DNA from 3 places in the Anaerobacillus sp. 63XJN7_4_ISO-PGPR-S23-413 genome. Region 1 is predicted to be linked to each of the others. Evidence: riboswitches for the same ligand, from Rfam matches in the RefSeq annotation. Region 1 holds a riboswitch; each other region holds the start of a gene.
What was found. A riboswitch is a leader RNA that binds a small molecule or an ion and turns the genes downstream of it on or off. The one in region 1 is predicted to bind S-adenosylmethionine.
Positions count from the first base shown of each region.

Region 2: it holds a riboswitch for S-adenosylmethionine, as region 1 does, so the genes downstream of both, mtnK (S-methyl-5-thioribose kinase) here and AC0VYO_RS17535 (methionine ABC transporter ATP-binding protein) in region 1, are expected to answer to the same signal.
Region 3: it holds a riboswitch for S-adenosylmethionine, as region 1 does, so the genes downstream of both, AC0VYO_RS13605 (sulfite oxidase-like oxidoreductase) here and AC0VYO_RS17535 (methionine ABC transporter ATP-binding protein) in region 1, are expected to answer to the same signal.

Region 1 is NZ_CM149688.1:3,345,727-3,351,777, reverse strand. Features, by position in the region: gene leuB (3-isopropylmalate dehydrogenase) at 1-725, shown strand, start outside; gene leuC (3-isopropylmalate dehydratase large subunit) at 753-2,159, shown strand; gene leuD (3-isopropylmalate dehydratase small subunit) at 2,175-2,765, shown strand; gene ilvA (threonine ammonia-lyase) at 2,762-3,772, shown strand; SAM riboswitch class I at 3,905-4,014, shown strand; gene AC0VYO_RS17535 (methionine ABC transporter ATP-binding protein) at 4,194-5,216, shown strand; gene AC0VYO_RS17530 (methionine ABC transporter permease) at 5,209-5,877, shown strand; gene AC0VYO_RS17525 (MetQ/NlpA family ABC transporter substrate-binding protein) at 5,901-6,051, shown strand, end outside.
Region 2 is NZ_CM149688.1:690,893-696,943, forward strand. Features, by position in the region: gene AC0VYO_RS03820 (sugar ABC transporter ATP-binding protein) at 1-266, opposite strand, end outside; gene AC0VYO_RS03825 (sugar ABC transporter substrate-binding protein) at 263-1,396, opposite strand; gene mtnA (S-methyl-5-thioribose-1-phosphate isomerase) at 1,393-2,457, opposite strand; gene mtnK (S-methyl-5-thioribose kinase) at 2,458-3,669, opposite strand; SAM riboswitch class I at 3,784-3,920, opposite strand; gene AC0VYO_RS03840 (carbon-nitrogen family hydrolase) at 4,007-4,789, opposite strand; gene AC0VYO_RS03845 (aminotransferase class I/II-fold pyridoxal phosphate-dependent enzyme) at 4,898-6,051, shown strand, end outside.
Region 3 is NZ_CM149688.1:2,566,196-2,572,246, reverse strand. Features, by position in the region: gene AC0VYO_RS13630 (3-hydroxybutyrate dehydrogenase) at 1-38, shown strand, start outside; gene AC0VYO_RS13625 (LysE family translocator) at 98-616, opposite strand; gene AC0VYO_RS13620 (GNAT family N-acetyltransferase) at 739-1,302, shown strand; gene AC0VYO_RS13615 (GNAT family N-acetyltransferase) at 1,400-1,831, shown strand; gene AC0VYO_RS13610 (GNAT family N-acetyltransferase) at 2,028-2,492, shown strand; SAM riboswitch class I at 2,553-2,651, shown strand; gene AC0VYO_RS13605 (sulfite oxidase-like oxidoreductase) at 2,736-3,398, shown strand; gene AC0VYO_RS13600 (copper amine oxidase) at 3,695-5,044, shown strand; gene AC0VYO_RS13595 (ABC transporter substrate-binding protein) at 5,322-6,051, shown strand, end outside.

The DNA.
Region 1 (6,051 bases):
TGGATATGTTAATTGTTCGCGAATTAACGGGTGGTTTGTACTTCGGTACTCCGAGTGAGCGTCGTCAAAATGGGAAAGAAGTTGTTGATACGCTTCGTTACACAAGAGAAGAAATCGAACGTATTGTGGATCAGGGATTTGAAGCTGCAAGTAAGCGAAACAAGAAATTAACAAGCGTAGATAAAGCGAACGTTCTAGAATCAAGCCGAATGTGGAGAGAAATCGTTGAAGAAAAAGCGAAGAATTATCCTGAAGTAGAAGTGGAGCATATGCTTGTCGATGCGGCAGCAATGAAACTGGTTCAAAACCCGGCTCACTTTGATGTTATTGTAACTGAGAATCTATTTGGAGATATTTTGAGCGATGAAGCCTCGATGATCACAGGATCACTTGGAATGTTGCCTTCCGCAAGTCTTCGTAGCGACGGTTTTGGAATGTATGAACCAGTACACGGTTCAGCGCCAGACATCGCAGGGAAAAATCTTGCGAATCCACTGGCGATGATTTTATCAAGTGCAATGATGCTGAAGTATTCATTCGATATGAATGAAGAAGCGGAGTCAATCGAAAAGGCTGTGAAAGAAGTACTTGATGCCGGATATTATACGAATGATCTTGCAAATGGCTCGCCGAAAGCTCTTGGGACAGACGCTATGATCAAGAAAGTGATTTATCAATTAGAAGAAGCGGATGCTACAGCAGGCATCATGGAAGCATACGCTTAATGACAAACAGGTAAGAGGAGGATGGGTGTGGAGCCGAAAACGATTATTGAAAAGATTTGGGATAAACACGTTGTGCATGAAGAAGAAGGTAGCCCGGATCTCCTATATATAGACTTGCATCTTGTTCATGAAGTGACTTCTCCGCAGGCCTTTGAGGGTCTGCGGATGAATAATAGAAGTGTAAGAAGACCAGATTTAACCTTTGCTACTATGGACCACAACGTTCCAACCATTGCACGTCATATTATTAATGACCCTGTATCAAAAGTTCAAATGGAGAAGCTTGAAGAGAACTGTCATGAATTTGGAGTGGAAATCGCCGATATTAATCATCCAGATCAAGGGATTGTTCACGTCATTGGTCCTGAGCTGGGCTTAACGCAGCCAGGAAAAACGATCGTTTGTGGTGACAGTCATACCTCAACACATGGGGCGTTTGGTGCCCTTGCCTTTGGGATTGGAACGAGTGAAGTAGAGCATGTTCTTTCTACTCAAACGCTATGGCAATCAAGACCCAAAACAATTGAAATACGTGTGAACGGACGCCTTGGTTCTGGGGTGACCGCTAAAGATTTAATTCTTGCTGTTATTGCTAAATTTGGTGTTAATGCAGGTACTGGCGCGGTTGTGGAGTACACAGGCGAAGCGATTCGAAATATGACAATGGAAGAACGTATGACTGTTTGTAACATGTCAATTGAAGCTGGCGCAAAAGCAGGGCTTATTAGCCCAGATGAGACTACCTTTTCCTATTTAAAAGGAAAAAGACATGTTCCAGAAGATTTTGATCGAGCTGTTGCTGAGTGGAAAGAGCTCGCATCTGATCCAGGGGCAACGTATGATGAAGTGCTCGAAATTGGAGCTGACGAAATCGAGCCACAAGTAACATGGGGGACGAACCCTTCAATGGGATCTTCTGTTTATGCTCGCGTTCCTTTCCCTGAGGATTATGCAGATCCAGGTGACCAAAAAGCAATTAAGCAAGCACTTGCCTATATGGATCTTAAACCGGGAACGCCTATTCAGAATATAGATATTCAATATGTTTTCATCGGATCGTGTACGAATTCACGATTAAGTGATCTGCGCTCAGCTGCTGATATTGTTCGTGGTCGAAAAGTTCATGAAGGTGTGACAGCTCTCGTAGTACCTGGATCTAAATCAGTGAAGGATGCAGCTGAAGCAGAAGGGTTAGATACGATCTTTAAAGAAGCTGGGTTTGAGTGGCGAGAAGCAGGATGTAGCATGTGTCTTGCGATGAATGATGACATTGTTCCACCAGGCGAGCGCTGCGCGTCTACATCTAACCGTAATTTTGAAGGGCGTCAGGGGAATGGCGCTAGAACACATCTTGTCAGCCCAGCTATGGCTGCAGCTGCTGCCATTGAAGGCCGATTTACAGACGCTAGAAAAATAAAACCTCTTGTAGTGTAAAAGGAGTGAGACGTCCTGGAACCGATTAATAAATACAAAGGGATCGTTTATCCCCTTGAGCAGGTTAACGTAGATACAGATCAAATTATTCCGAAGCAGTTTTTAAAGAGAATTGAACGGCAAGGCTTTGGTCAGTTTCTTTTTTACAATTGGCGGTTTGATGATGATGGTCAACCGCGTGAAGATTTTAATTTGAACGAACAACAATACCAGCATGCTTCTATTCTAGTGTCGGGTAAAAACTTTGGGTGTGGTTCATCAAGAGAACATGCTCCATGGGCCCTTCTAGATTATGGGTTTCGAATTGTCATTGCGACAAGCTTTGCTGATATCTTTTATAACAACTGTGTAAAAAACGGTATACTTCCTATCGCTCTTGATCAAGAAACGATCTCGGAGCTTTTTCAAAAAGCAAAGGATGGATACGAACTTAGCGTAGACCTAAGTAAACAGCAAGTAATTGATGGAGAAGGACTAAATGCGTCGTTCGAGATCGATCCTTATTGGAAAGAAATGCTGTTAAATGGATGGGATGAAGTGTCTCGAACTTTATCTCTCGAAGATAAAATTAAATTATATGAAGAAAAACAACTTGTAGGAGAGTGAATGACGTTGGGAATTACCAGGAGAAATATAACGTTCATGTCGTAAAAGCAATGGAGAATTTGCTGGAAGCCGTCCACAGGACCCCGCTTCAGCAGTCGACAACGCTTAATGATTATACAAATAAAGATGTCTTCATGAAGATGGAAAACCTTCAACGAACGGGTTCCTTCAAACTTCGAGGTGCCTATAACAAAGTTGCGTCGCTAACGGATATTGAGGCAGCGCGAGGGATTGTTGCTGCATCGGCTGGAAACCATGCTCAGGGAGTGGCGCTTTCTGCTAGAGAGCGTGGAATTAAAGCTAAGATTTATATGCCCGTCCATACACCGACAAGCAAAATTGATGCGACGCGATCTTATGGAGCAGAGGTTGTTCTTGAAGGAGAATCGTATAACGAAGCGTTTAGTGGAGCGGATCGTGAGCGTGTTGAGAAAGGGGCCACATTCGTTCATGCTTTCGATGATCCTGAAGTAATGGCAGGACAGGGAACGGTTGCACTCGAAATGATGCAACAATGTCCTGACTTAGATACGATTCTCGTACCTGTTGGAGGTGGAGGATTGTTAGCTGGAATGGCGATGGCGATTAAGTCGTTCTTTCCTCACGTGAAAATCATCGGAGTCCAGGCTTCTGAAGCATCTGCGACATGGAATCGATTTAAAGGTACTGGTCCTCTTGTCCTTCAATCTGTCAAATCGATTGCAGACGGTATTTCTGTGAAAGAAGCTGGAAAATTAACTTTTCCAATTATTGAAGAGCTTGTTGATGATATGCTAACCGTGTCAGAAGAAGAAATTGCTGCAGCGATTGTCTTTATGCTTGAGAGACACAAAACGCTTGTAGAAGGTGCGGGTGCTGCATCGATAGCTGCTGTCTTATGCAAGTCAAATCGTTTAGAAGGTAAGAGAATTGGTGTTGTTGTTAGTGGAGGGAATGCGGATCTTGCGAAAATATCCCTTTATAAACAACTTTCTCAACGAGCGAAAACCATCAGGCGAATAAGCTGATGGTTTTCTAATGGGATTCAAAGTATATATTTTAGATTATTCCGACTTTTTGCTCAGTAATTGACACTCATAAAGTACCATGCTAGAATTCATTTAGCACTTAACCACAGTAAAGTAATTACAACTATATATCTCTTATTCAGAGAGGTGGAGGGACTGGCCCTATGAAGCCCGGCAACCGTCAAACGACTCGTTTGAAAAGGTGCCAATTCCTGCAAAGCGACTGCTTTGAGAAATGAGAGGAAGACATCGATTTATCAAATGCCTTTCTGCTCAAAGCAGAAGGGCATTTTTTTACTTTACTATACAAAGTGATAAGCGAATTAGGCTTCTAAGTGCACAGAAATAAAGAACAAAGGCATGGGACTGAAGTCCTTTTTCAGGTAGCTGATCATGCAAATGCATAAAGGATGTGAGACATGTGATTGAGCTTAAAGGCATTAATAAGACCTTCTTTTCGAAATCCGGGAAGGTGGAAGCCGTTAAGGATGTTAACCTTGAAGTCAAAAAAGGCGAAATATTTGGTGTTATTGGCTACAGTGGTGCTGGGAAAAGTACGCTAATTCGAATGCTTAACCTTCTTGAGAGACCTACTGATGGGACAGTCACAGTGGCTGGTAATAATCTATCTTCTCTTAATGGGAAAGATCTTCGTGCAGCAAGACAGGAAATCGGTATGATTTTCCAGCATTTTAATATTCTCTGGTCAAGAACGGTACGTGATAACATCGCCTTTCCTCTTGAAATATCAGGTGTTCCGAAAGAAAAGAGAATGAAGCGTGTTGATGAATTAATTAACCTTGTTGGACTCGAAGGTAGGGAAGGAGCTTATCCTTCACAGCTAAGTGGTGGACAAAAGCAGCGAGTGGGAATTGCGAGAGCACTTGCTAACAATCCAAAGGTTTTGCTTTGTGATGAAGCTACTTCTGCTTTAGATCCTAAAACGACGGATAGCATTCTAGAACTTCTGACTGAAATTAATCAGAAACTTGGCCTAACGATTGTCCTCATCACGCATGAAATGCACGTCATACGCAAAATTTGCCATCGTGTAGCCGTTATGGAGAATGGACGAGTAGTGGAGAATGGTTCTGTCCTTGAAGTTTTCCACCATCCGCAGGAAGAGATTACGAAAGACTTTGTTAATCAGCTAAGCGAGCCTGAAGAAATGAAGGAATCGATTGCACATCTGGCAACGAGTCAGGATGGAGAACTTGTTCAGTTTACTTTTGTGAAAGGAAAAACAGGTTCACCACTTGTGACAGAGTTGATTCGTGAATTTGATGTGGAAGTCAACATTATTCAAGGGAAGATTTCTCATACACAGGATGGTCCTTATGGAAAACTTTCTGTGTTCCTTAAAGGGGAACCAGCTGTGGTAGAAAAGGCCTTGAATTATGTGCAGGCCCAAGGTGTTAAAGCGGAGGTGATTACGAATGACTGAATCGTTATTTCCTAACGTCAGGTGGGAATCTATGTGGGAAGCCACTCTACAAACAGCGTACATGACGGCAATTTCGGTTCTGGCAACGTTTATTCTCGGAATCCTCCTTGGTTTATTGTTGTTTCTAACAGGTAGAGGGAACATATGGGAAAACAAATTTGTGAATAGTATTATTGCCGGAGTCGTGAACTTATTTCGCTCCATACCATTTATCATTTTGATTATCTTGCTGATCCCTCTTTCGGTTTACATTATAGGGACGATGCTAGGTGCTAATGCTGCCCTTCCAGCCCTTATTGCAGGAGCGGCGCCATTTTATGCGAGAATGGTTGAAATTGCTTTACGTGAAGTAGATAAAGGGGTCATTGAAGCTTCTCAGTCAATGGGAGCATCCAATGGTTCGATTATTTTTAAAGTGCTTCTACCAGAAGCAATGCCAGCCCTTATTTCAGGGATTACTGTGACGGCGATAGCTCTTGTAAGCTACACCGCTATGGCTGGTGTTGTAGGCGCAGGGGGTCTCGGAAACCTAGCTTATCTTGAAGGTTTCCAAAGGAATAATCCTGATGTGACACTTGTTGCAACAGTATTGATATTAGTAATTGTTGCGATTCTTCAGGTTTGTGGAGACATTGCAACACGAGTAATAGACAAAAGATAATGAGGAGAAAAGGAGAGATTATGATGAAAAAGTTTTTATCGCTAATCGTAGTTCTTGCTCTTGCAGTGCTTGCTGCGTGTGGGAATAATGGCGGAAGCAGCGAAGGTTCTGGTGACAGTGAAGATTCGAAGAAAATCGTAGTAGGTGCCTCAAACATCCCCCATGCTGAAATTC
Region 2 (6,051 bases), 1.6 Mb from region 1:
GTATCGACTTCTTGTACAACCATTCCGATGCCAGCTTTTTTTGCATCGGAAGGTGTATGAATCGGTAGAGGTTCTCCGTTAAGTAAAATAGAACCGCTGTCTCGTTCATAGTCTCCACAAACCATTTTCATAAGCGTGCTTTTACCAGCTCCATTCGTACCGAGCAGGGCGTGCACTTCGCCTGAACGAATCGTTAGGGAGACGTTTTTTAATACAGGGATATTTCCGAATGATTTAGAAATGTTTTGAATGTATAACTCACTCATTTGCTATCATCCTGTTGCGTTAATTTCTCCATCCACGGAGAAATAGCTGCGTCAGAAGAGCCCCAGTCATCGACGTAATTGCCTAATTCACTCATTGAAATGGTTTCGTCTGGTAAATCAGATTGTTTTACTAGATGCGGATCAAGTGAGAAAATCTCAGGCGTTTCTTTTCCAGCAATTTTCTGATAAGCAAAACGTACTTGAACACGTCCTACTTCCGCCGGATCAGTAGCGGCAGATGAAAGCCATGGGCTATTATCCTTTTGCATCATTTGGAGATCTTCGTCACTCATGTCGATGCCATAAACTTTGATTTCTTCTCGACCAGCTTGCTCAATGGCACGAGTAGCGCCTTTCGCAAATTCATCCCATGGGGCAAATACAGCATCAATATCTCCTTTGTTTGGATATTGCTTTAGAATAGTTTCCATTTGGGTTTGGGTATCAAGAGCTGTATTAGCACTCGCGGTCCCGAACTTAGCGATTTCATTGATTTCTGGATAGCGCTCCTGGAAGGCCTCATAAATCGCATTTCGTCGCTCCATGGGCGCAAATCCTCCTACCCACACATAGACAATATTTCCTTCACCATTTAAATCTTGAGCAAGCGTTTTTAATGTATTCCATGCAAGACTATAATCATCTTGATCAATAACTGTTACACCTGGCACGTTAATATCGCTATCAAACACAACGACAGGTATGCCTTTATCAACGGCTTTTTTCACTCCAGCTTCGAGTGCATCTGCTCGGCCATGATCAATTAAGATCGCATCGACTTTTTGGTTGATGGCTGTATCAAGGTGTGTAGCCATTTTGGAAAGGTCATTATCAGCATTATAAACTTGAACGCTTCCGCCAAATTTTTCAACCTGATCTTCAACTCCTTTTACGTACTGGGAAGAAAATGTACCGAGGGATGCTTGCATAATCGCTGCTATTTTGATAGGTTTTTGAACTTCTTTTGGAATGTCTGAAGAAACTTTAGACGTTTCTTCACCCGTGTTCGCAGTTGCCTCACTTGATTCCGTATTGCTTGCTTCTGGTGCACTTACGGCATCTTGCTCACTCGTACAAGCTGCAAGCACGACGAGAAGAAGAATGGATAAAATAAGTCCTAAGCGTTTCATGAATGTACCTCCGTGTTTTTAGCGTGTGGGAAAGCAAGATGAGCAAGGTTTTCAGCATACGGTGTTCGAACGATACCGTGCTCCGTAATGATTCCGTTAAGTAATTCATTTGGCGTCACATCAAAAGCAGGATTAAATACACCAATGTTTTCAGCTGCAACACGTTCACCTTTATAGTGCGTGACTTCTTTCGGGTCTCGCTCCTCAATCGGAATCGCTTCTCCGTCAGGGATCGAGTAGTCAATTGTTGAGATGGGTGCAGCAACATAAAAAGGAACGTTGTATGCTTTTGCGATATGGGCAAGGCCGAGCGTACCAATCTTATTAGCTGTATCACCATTTGCAGCAATCCGATCAGCACCAACAATTACTGCAGCGATTTTCTTTGTTTTTAATACGTGAGCTACCATACTGTCTGTAATAAGCGTAACGTCAATACCAGCACGCTCAAGCTCCCATGCGGTTAATCGAGCACCCTGTAGAACTGGTCTGGTTTCCGTCGCAATTGCAGAGATGGAGAGACCGTTTTCCTTTGCCAGATGGAGAGGCGCAAGAGCAGTCCCGTATTTTGCTGTTGCGATCCCACCTGCATTGCAGTGTGTGAGGATGGTATCCCCATCATTTAATAGCTTCAGACCATGTTCTCCAATACGCTGACAGACAAGTTCATCCTCTTTATGGATAGTAAGTGCTTCGTGCAGAATCGCTTCTTTCATTTTTTGAACTGTTGGTAAGGAAAAGCTAGCTCGGATGATGCGATCGATCGCCCAAGAGAGATTAACTGCAGTGGGACGAGAGGAGGCAAGATATTTTCCTTGGTTGACTAGCGCTGTCTTGAACGCTGTTGCTTCGTTTGTTTGAACATGCTGACTCCAAAGAACAAGACCATACGCTGCGGCGATTCCAATGGCTGGTGCTCCGCGGACGACAAGGGCAGAAATGCTATTCCAGACATCCTCGATTGCCGTTTGCTTAAGGTAGATCTCTTGTTGTGGAAGATGCCGTTGATCGAGGAGCAAGAGATGATCACCTTTCCACTGGAGTGATGAGATAACAGTCATTTAAATGACCTCCTTGATTGCTTTAATGTATTGTTCAATCGAAGTGATGCTTTTTCGGTCTAAAATAAGTTTTTTTCCAAGGGTAAGCGCCTTTTTTTCCACAGCGAGTTTTACTCTTGGATCACTGATCGTCTCGATCTCTTCTACATGAGCAAGTCCAATCGTTCTTCGGATGATTTTACAGCCGGAAAATCCAATGCTATCGACAAAAATAGATTGTAGAAGAGCGTCTAGGTATCCTCTCGAATAACGATTATCTTCTGAGAGATGGTCGTCCCATAATGATCGGAAAGTAGATTCAAATACGTTCCAAACCTCGGTAGTGACGCCAAATAAATAAGCGAGGTATCCTTCTTTCTCTTCTTCTGATCTATGGGCCTCCTGCGACAGGATACTAAGCGCAATATTGGCGATAAAAGCACCGACATCAAAACCAGCTGGCCCATAGAAAGCAAATTCTGGATCGATTATTTTGGTTGAGCTTTCCGTAACAAACAGGCTACCTGTATGTAAGTCCCCATGTATCAAAGCTTCTCCTTTTGTTAAAAAAGAGTGTTTGAGGGAGGCCACTTCAGTGAGGAAATCGTCATCTTCCCACAGCGATTCAACATCTGCTCGAAGCTCTTCTGTAAAGGCATTGCTTTCGGCATTGTAGAAAGGATCTGAAAATACGAGGGTTTCTGTTATGCCACATAAGTCTGGATTACTAAACCGTTTGGCAAGCTCTTTCTTATTTGCCGAACCAAGACCGTAGTCAGAAGTGAAAAAGAGCGTATGAGCGAGGTAGGTACCGACGTTTCTTGCAAGTTCAGGATATATACGTCCTTCAATAAGTCCTTTGCGTAAAATAGTGTGCGTTGATAAATCTTCCATAACCGTTGCGGCTTTTTCAGAGTCATGCAAATAAACGATTGGAGAAAAGTCAGGAACGAGCGAGTGAGCTTGCTTGAGCGCCTCGCTTTCAATTCTGGACCGATCAAGTGTAAGCGGCCAGGATTCGCCAACTACTTTGGCATAAGGCAAGGCTTGTTTGACGATCCAGGATTGTCCTGTTTTCTTGTGTTGAACATGAAAGACATAATTTAAATTGCCATCGCCAATTTCCTTTACATGAACAGGAGCGGTGCGATCCAAAAGCTCGTGATGCTCTAAAAATTGCACAACTGTTTCGCTTGTAAACGGTGTGTACCCTGAAGTGATCTGAATACCCATGTAAAATTCCCCTTTCAACTATTTATGGTTGTTGTATTGCATGAAGATCGGAATTTCGGCATAAAAAAAGCCTCTTTCCGAAGAAAGAGGCTTGAAGACAGAGATACTTCACACCTCTTATCTTCCAGAATGAATATCATCCTGTTGGAAGTAGCACCGTGCCATTTAAGTCATCGATTCATCTGGACTTTAAAATAGGTCGGTTGCTGGGCGTCATAGGGCCAAATCCCTCAGCCTGCTCTTGATAAGAGAAAGTTTATGAAATTATTTTACAATTTTTTCGCTTGAAATGTATGTTACATAGAAAGGAACATGTTTGTCAATAATATTTTGAATATTATTTATAAATATCTGGACGTCGATCTTCAAAGATAGGAATGCGACTCCGGATTGATGACATTTCCTCTTCGTCAATAGAACCTGTTAAAATAACTTCTTCTTCTCCTGCTTCTGCGATAATTGTTCCCCACGGATCAATTATCAATGAGTGTCCTCCAAACGTATTATCAGGATCTGCCCCGACACGATTACAAGCAATCACGTAGCACTGATTTTCAATCGCGCGACTGATAAGTAATGCTCGCCAATGATCGGTGCGTTGCTTTGGCCATTCTGCTGGTACGAACAATACTTGGGCACCTTCAACTGCATGAAGGCGAAGCCACTCAGGAAAGCGAATATCATAACAAATGAACCCGGCACATGGGAGTTCTTCAAGTGTAAAATGACTTTTTTCATTTCCAGAAACGAGGAATTTCTCTTCATTCATTAAACGAAACAGGTGCGCTTTGCTATACTCATGAACGAGCTGCCCATCTCGATTGAACACAAGCATGGTGTTCGTTACTTCGCCGTTATGATGCTTAGCGATGGAGCCCCCGACAATATTTACGTCGTTTTTTTTGGCGAGGCGAGATAGAAAAGCAATCGACTTTTCTGCATCAGTATCTCCAATTTCATCAAGACGAGATAAATCATAACCTGTGGACCACAATTCTGGTAAAACGATAATATCTAGTTTGTCACTCACCGCCTTAGAAACAAGCTCTTCAACTTTAGAGAAATTCTTTTCTGGATTGCCAAAAGCAATATCAAATTGCAACAGGGCAAGGTTTTTCATTGATTTGTCCTCCTTACATGTTTAGAAATTGACCTTTACATGGTTGTGTATCCAAGATAACATAACTTATTAGAATTTCTCGAAAATTTTAACAGGATGTGATTCCATTTGAAACAATTTCAAACTTCAGATGCACTTAAACGTTTACCAGAACAATTTTTTGCGAAGCTTGCTGGAAAAGTGAACCGTTATGTAGAGGCGGGATATGACATTATTAACCTTGGCCAAGGAAATCCTGACCAGCCGACGCCTGCACATATTATCGAGTCTTTGCAGCAGGCAGCTGAAAACCCTGCATACCACAAGTATCCGCCATTTAGGGGGCAGCCTTTTCTGAAACAAGCCGCGGCTGAATTCTATAAGCGAGAGTTTGGTGTTGAGCTTGATCCGGAGAAAGAGGTAGCCGTCCTCTTTGGTGGAAAAGCTGGCCTTGTAGAAGTCAGTCAATGTTTGTTAAATAAAAGTGACGTGGCGCTCGTGCCAGATCCTGGCTATCCTGATTATTGGTCTGGAGTTGCAATGGCTGAAGCGGATATGCAGATGATGCCGTTACTTGAACAAAATGATTTTCTGCCTGATTATAGCGCGATCCCAGAGAGTGCTCTTGCAAAAGCAAAGCTCATGTTTTTAAATTATCCAAACAATCCTACCGCTGCTGTAGCAACGAAAAGCTTTTTTGATGAAACGGTTAGGTTTGCGGATGCCAATGACATCTGTGTCGTTCATGATTTTGCTTATGGAGCGATCGGATTCGATGGAGAACGTCCTAAAAGCTTTTTGGAAACAGAAGGTGCTAAAGATGTGGGAATTGAGATTTATACTCTTTCCAAAACGTATAATATGGCAGGATGGCGTGTTGGGTTCGCTGTCGGAAACCCATCTGTAGTGGAAAGCATCAACCTGCTTCAGGATCATTTCTACGTTAGTTTGTTTAGTGCAGTGCAAGAAGCAGCTGCAGAAGCCTTACTAGGTTCACAGGAATGTGTTGAGAACCTTCGCCAAACGTACGAATCTAGACGGAATGTATTGATACAGGGGCTTCACGATATTGGCTGGGATGTAACTTCTCCTGCGGGGTCATTTTTTTCCTGGTTAAAAGTACCTGAATCATTTACTTCAGAGGGATTTGCGGACTACTTGCTTGAGAATGTTCAAATTGTAGTTGCGCCTGGGAACGGCTTTGGAGAGTATGGGGAAGGCTATGTGAGAGTAGGCTTATTAACTTCCGAAGAGAAACTCAGGGAGGCAGTTGAACGAATTAA
Region 3 (6,051 bases), 780 kb from region 1:
AAGCCCTACTAATTGATGGTGGCTATACAGCTCAGTAAATTTAGATTTTACTAAAAAAATATTAAAGCAGCGCTTTCTAATGAGAAGCGCTGCTTTTTTATTGATCGCTAAAGGCTATTTGAAGACCAATTAAAGCAAGCAATAAAGCTTTTGCAAGATTGAATTTTCTAGCTAGGGCATGATTTTCTACGACATAGAATGCGATTTTTCCTGCAAAAAAGCTTATTGCACTAAAGATAAGAAAGGCTTGTAGAATGAAAACCCCTTCTAAAATTAACATTTGAAGAGCGGGTGAATTCGCCTGCTGGTTTACAAACTGTGGAAGAAGGGCGAGAAAGAATATGGAGACTTTTGGATTTAAAATATTCATAACAATCCCTTTTCGATATAAAGAAAAATAAGGTCTGCTAGGTTGACTTAGGGGTTTAGCTGCGGATCCGCTATCTTTAAAAGCTTCATATGCCATGAAAAGTAAGTAAGCTGCCCCGCGGTAACAATCGAAAAGGCGAGAGAGGATTGATAAAGGACGGCAGAAATTCCTAAGGTAGCAGCAATATGTACAAGTAGTCCTGAAGAGAGGCCAAGAAAACCATATCCTCGTGAAGTGATCCGTCAATTCGTCTCTCGATTTCAATTAGATGGTAGCGGGACATTGGCCGGAAAAGACCAATAACTTGACAGGTTTCTCATTAATGATATAATTCTGACATCTTTTAGTGTTGTTGGAGGAATAGTTCCATGGAACCCATTTTACTTGATATACCAAATAAATTTAGCACTGACCGTTTACATATACGTTCTCCACTACCTGGGGGTGGTGCTTCGGTTCATCAATCAATTGATGCCTCGTTAGAAGAGCTTAAACCCTGGATGCCTTTCGCACATATAGATCAAACGGAAGAAGATGTTGAAGCGAATATCCGCGAATCTCACGTAGCGTTTTTAAAGCGGGAGGATCTTCGACTATTACTCTTCCATAAACAGACGGGTGATTTTATCGGTTCCTCAGGGTTACATCGAATAGATTGGAACGTTCGTAAATTTGAAATCGGTTATTGGATTGATTCTAGATACGCTGGTCAAGGCTATATGTCTGAAGCGGTCCAAGGCATTGTAGATTACGCCTTTTCAGAGCTAAACGCTAGAAGGCTAGAAATTCGTTGTAATGCGACAAATTGGCGAAGTCGGCGAATTGCCGAGAAACAATCGTTTCAACTTGAGGCTATTTTACGAAACGACCATGTCTCAATTGATGGCAGTAAACTAACTGATACATGCGTCTATGCTTTAACAAAAAAATAAATTTGGTAAGAATATGCATCTTACTTATGGGAGGAATAAGGTTCTTGCATCAAGAATAAACGAGTAATGAATGATTTTGATGATGGAGGGAAACTATGTGATCGAACGAGCGACGATAGAAGAAAGAGATTTTATTTTGTCGAATTCCATTCAATCTGTTAATGAAGGAACGACAAATCCTGGTATCGTAAAAGAAGAGAAAGCACTTGAAATTGTATCATCCATTCTTGATCGAGGTGGTTACCACCTCATTTATCGCGACGAAGGGGAAATTGCTGGCTGGGTATTACTTGGAGAAAACACGGATTATTTTACAGAAAGCAAGCATGGGTTCATTTATGATGTATTTGTTTTTCCAAAGTTTCGTGGGAAAGGGTATTCTAAGCAGCTCGTTCAAGCGAGTATTGAAAACTTCAAAGAACAGGGATATGAGGAAATTCGTTTGAATGTGTATTCCTCTAACTTCGCGAAATACATTTATAAAGACATTGGATTTCGAGAACTTCAAACGATCATGGTTTATAAATAGTTGTCCAGCTTCTTTTCATTTATTAAAAGAATGTGAAAAACAACTCATAATCAATCATCATGCCCTTGGAACTTGCTACACTATTTTTGCAGGGACTTCCCCGGTTCCTGCCCCCCTTAAAATATAAAGTGTGAGCCCCATGCATTTCCCAGCATGGGGCTTTTCCTTTTCAATCACACAGAAATGAGGGAGAGTATTGGTATATCAATTTAAGTTAATAAGTCAAGAAGAAGTCGAGCGAATTATCTCGTGGAACTATGATGGGCTATACTCATTTTATAATATGGACGAGGATCTTGAAGATCTAAAAGAGTTCCGGGAAGATGCAGCCAGCAATGAAAATTATTGGAGCGTCTACCATAGGGATCATCTTATTGGTTTTTTTAGTTTTCATGTGCATGAAGACAACCATATAGAAATTGGCCTAGGAATGTGTCCCGATAATGTTGGAAAAGGAGAAGGCTTTTCTTTTTTAGAGGCTGGCCTTCAAAAAGCAGTTGAATTGTATCGTCCAACTTCCTTTGGAATGGCAGTAGCTGAATTTAATAAACGAGCCATAAAAGTGTATCAAAGGGCTGGATTTCAAATCACTCATCTGTTTATGCAACAAACCAATGGGGGAGAATTTCAATTTGTTGAAATGAAGAAAAACCTCGTTTAAAACAATAATTGCAAAATACTAAATAGACCGATAGAATGAATCAAAATTAGATTTTTAATTTCCTTATTGAGAGAGGCGGAGGGACTGGCCCTTTGATGCCCGGCAACCTGATAGACAAGGTGCCAAATCCAGCAGAGTCTATGCTCTGAGAGATAAGGAAGAGCTCTGAAGCGAACTCTTCCTTATTAGTTAGGAAGAGTTTTTTTAGACGATTCAATAAATGAGAGACGGGTTGTGAAGAATTTGAAAAAAGCTGACCGTATTCGCAAAATGAAAGTTCCAGATGCAAGTGAAAAGTATGGTGATCGTCTGCCACCGGGGCAAGTACTTACAGAAAGGTTCCCTATTCTACATGAAGGTGATGTACCTGTGTATGAGATGTCGACATGGAACCTAAGTGTATTTGGAGAAATTGATAAGGAAGTGATCATTTCCTATAGCGACATACTTGCCTTACCACAGAAGAAAGTAAAGTGTGATATTCACTGTGTCACAAGGTGGTCTAGGTTTGATAATACTTTTGAAGGGGTTTTGATTAAGGATTTTATGAACGCATATGGGATAGTACCGAAAACGAACCATGTTATGCTACATGGTGACTATAACTATACAACGAATATTCACCTCACTGACTTAATGAGAGATAATGTTATTCTTGCCCACTCAGTCGATGGAGAGAAATTAACGGCAAAACACGGATGGCCTCTCAGGTTAGTTGTACCGCATCTTTACTTCTGGAAAAGTATTAAATGGATCAGAGGTATAGAATTTATCAATGAAGACAAACCTGGTTTTTGGGAACAAAACGGATTTCATAACCATGCCGATCCATTTAAAGAAGAAAGGTTTTCTGGAGAGGATTTGGGACTACCGGAAGATGAATGGGAGAAAAAAGAGTTTGATTAATTTTTCTTGAAAAAGCGGGCGTGATTAACACATATAGAATTGATTGAGGAAAAGGTAGTTTATTATCACATTCTAAATATCATCATATCTATAAAAAAATAGTTTAAACTTGAAAGTCAGCAGAACCTTAGTATGTGTGGGTTTTGCTGACTTTTTATTCTCTGGTAATTAAAAAAGAGAAGAATTTTAAAAAAGAATGATCTAAATGGATCTTCCCTCCGTTAGCTAAGTGTAAATCGAAATTAAGGGGAGTGGATTTGAAAATGAATACGAACAAGAATATGAAAAAGAAAGTGATCGATTGGAAAAAGGGACTATTAATTGTTCCGCTTAGCTTTTCACTTTTAATACCAACTGCTGGAGCATTTGCCTCTGACCACGACCAGCAAATGGACAAGCCTACAGTAGAAACACCAGGTGCTGATCTTCGTGCTGATCTTGGCCATTTACTAAGTGAGCATGCTTATCTTGCAGTAGAAACAATGAGAAAAGGAGCTGAAGGTTCTGCAGATTTTGAAGCTTCTGCTGGTGCCTTAAGTGAAAACACGGAAGACCTTACAGCTGCGATTACATCCGTTTATGGTGAAGAAGCAGGAGCTGAATTTAATGAAATTTGGAGCAATCATATCGGTTTCTTCGTTGACTATGTGAAAGCAACAGGTAATGAAGATGAAGATGCAAAACAAAAAGCTTTAGATAGCTTAGATGGTTATAAAGAAGATTTCTCTAATTTCTTGGAAAATGCAACAGGAGAACGACTTCAAGCTGAAACATTGTCTGAAGGACTTCAAGCTCACATTAATCAGTTGATTGGTTCATTTGATAGCTATGTAGCAGGTGATTATGAGATGGCTTACGAGAAAGAACGTGAAGCGATTGCTCACATGCAAATGGTGGCTAAAGGATTCTCTGGTGCCATTACTGATCAGTTCCCAGACAAGTTCGAGAACACAAAAGCCGTAACACCAGCATCTGATCTTCGTGCAACATTAGGTCATTTATTATCTGAACATGCTGGTCTTGCAATGATGACAATGCAGAACGGAATCGACGGATCAGAAGACTTTGATGCATCTGCAGCTGCACTAAGCGAGAATACGGATGATCTAGCTGCTGCGATAACTTCTGTATATGGTGAAGAAGCAGGAAATCAATTTAAAGAAATGTGGTCTGGACATATCGGTAACTTTGTAGAATATGTTCAAGCGACAGGAGCTGAAGATGAAGCTGCTCAAGAAAAAGCACTAAAAGCGCTGGAAGACTATCGTGCAGACTTCTCAAGTTTTCTTGAAACAGCAACTGAAGGTAGATTAGAAGCGGGACCATTATCTGAAGGTTTACAAATGCATGTGAATCAATTAATATCTGCGTTTGATAGCTACACTACGGAAGACTACGATGCAGCTTATGATTCGGTTCGTGAAGCTTATGCTCATATGTATAAGCCGGCAAAGGGACTTTCTGGTGCTTTCGTAAACCAATTCCCGGACAAATTCGCTATGGAAGCTATGCCAACTGGTATGCCTAAAACAGGTATGGGTGGTACAGCTGAACAGCAAATGCCAATCGAATGGATTGTTGCAGCCATTCTTGCAACTATGGCTGCAAGTGGCGTAATTGTTCGTAGAAAAATGCAGAAAAGCTAAGGGAATAGATGATAGGGTAGCCTAACATACCCGCTAGAAAAGCAATAGCCAAAGTGGCTATTGCTTTTCTTCGTGAAAAGGACAATGAACTTGTCGTACTTACGCTATAGGAAATGGTTTTAATAAAGTTTGAGATGTAAGGAGCGTTACAGCATCATGTTTATAAAAAAGGTATACTGATAATGGGAAAATAGATGATGCCTGACTATGAAACACAATCAAGTTCGTCAAATATGTCTTTCAGTTGCTAGGATAGTTTATATGAGGGGGAAATTAGATGAAGCGAAAGTTTACATTTATTTTCGCAACGCTACTTTTTATTGTTGCATGTGGGAATAGTGAAACCAATGAAACTGGTAAAACAGAGGTGTTATCAAAGGAGTGGGATGAAATCGTATCCTCTTCTAATGGAACAGAGGTAAATCTCTTTATGTGGGGAGGAGATGAAGGCATTAATCAGTACATTGATGAATGGGCAGCACCAAGATTAAAAGAGGAGTATGATATTACGCTTAATCGTCAGCCGATGAATACCGAAGAATTTATGCAAAAACTTTTAACAGAGAAAAAAGCAAATAAAAACAAAGGTACAATTGATGTCATATGGATCAATGGCGCAAACTTCAAAAATGCTAAGAATGCTGATTTATTACTAGGTTCTTTCTCAAAGAAGCTGCCTCATTTTCAAGAATACATTGGATCAAAGGATCAGAATGCTGAATATGATCAAGGGACGGAAATTGATGGATTAGAAGCTCCGTGGGGAAATGTTCAATATGTTTTTCATTACGATTCGAGCAAGATCGATACACCTCCAAGTACACTTGAGGAGTTAAAGCAGTGGATTCACGATAATCCTGGGAAGTTTACGTATCCTAACGTTTCGGATTTTACTGGTAATACGTTCGTGAAGCACCTACTCATAAAAGGTTCAGGCGAAGAGTCGGGTCTTCTGGCAAAGGAATTTAACAAAGAAATTATTAAAGATTCCGAAGAATACGTGTGGA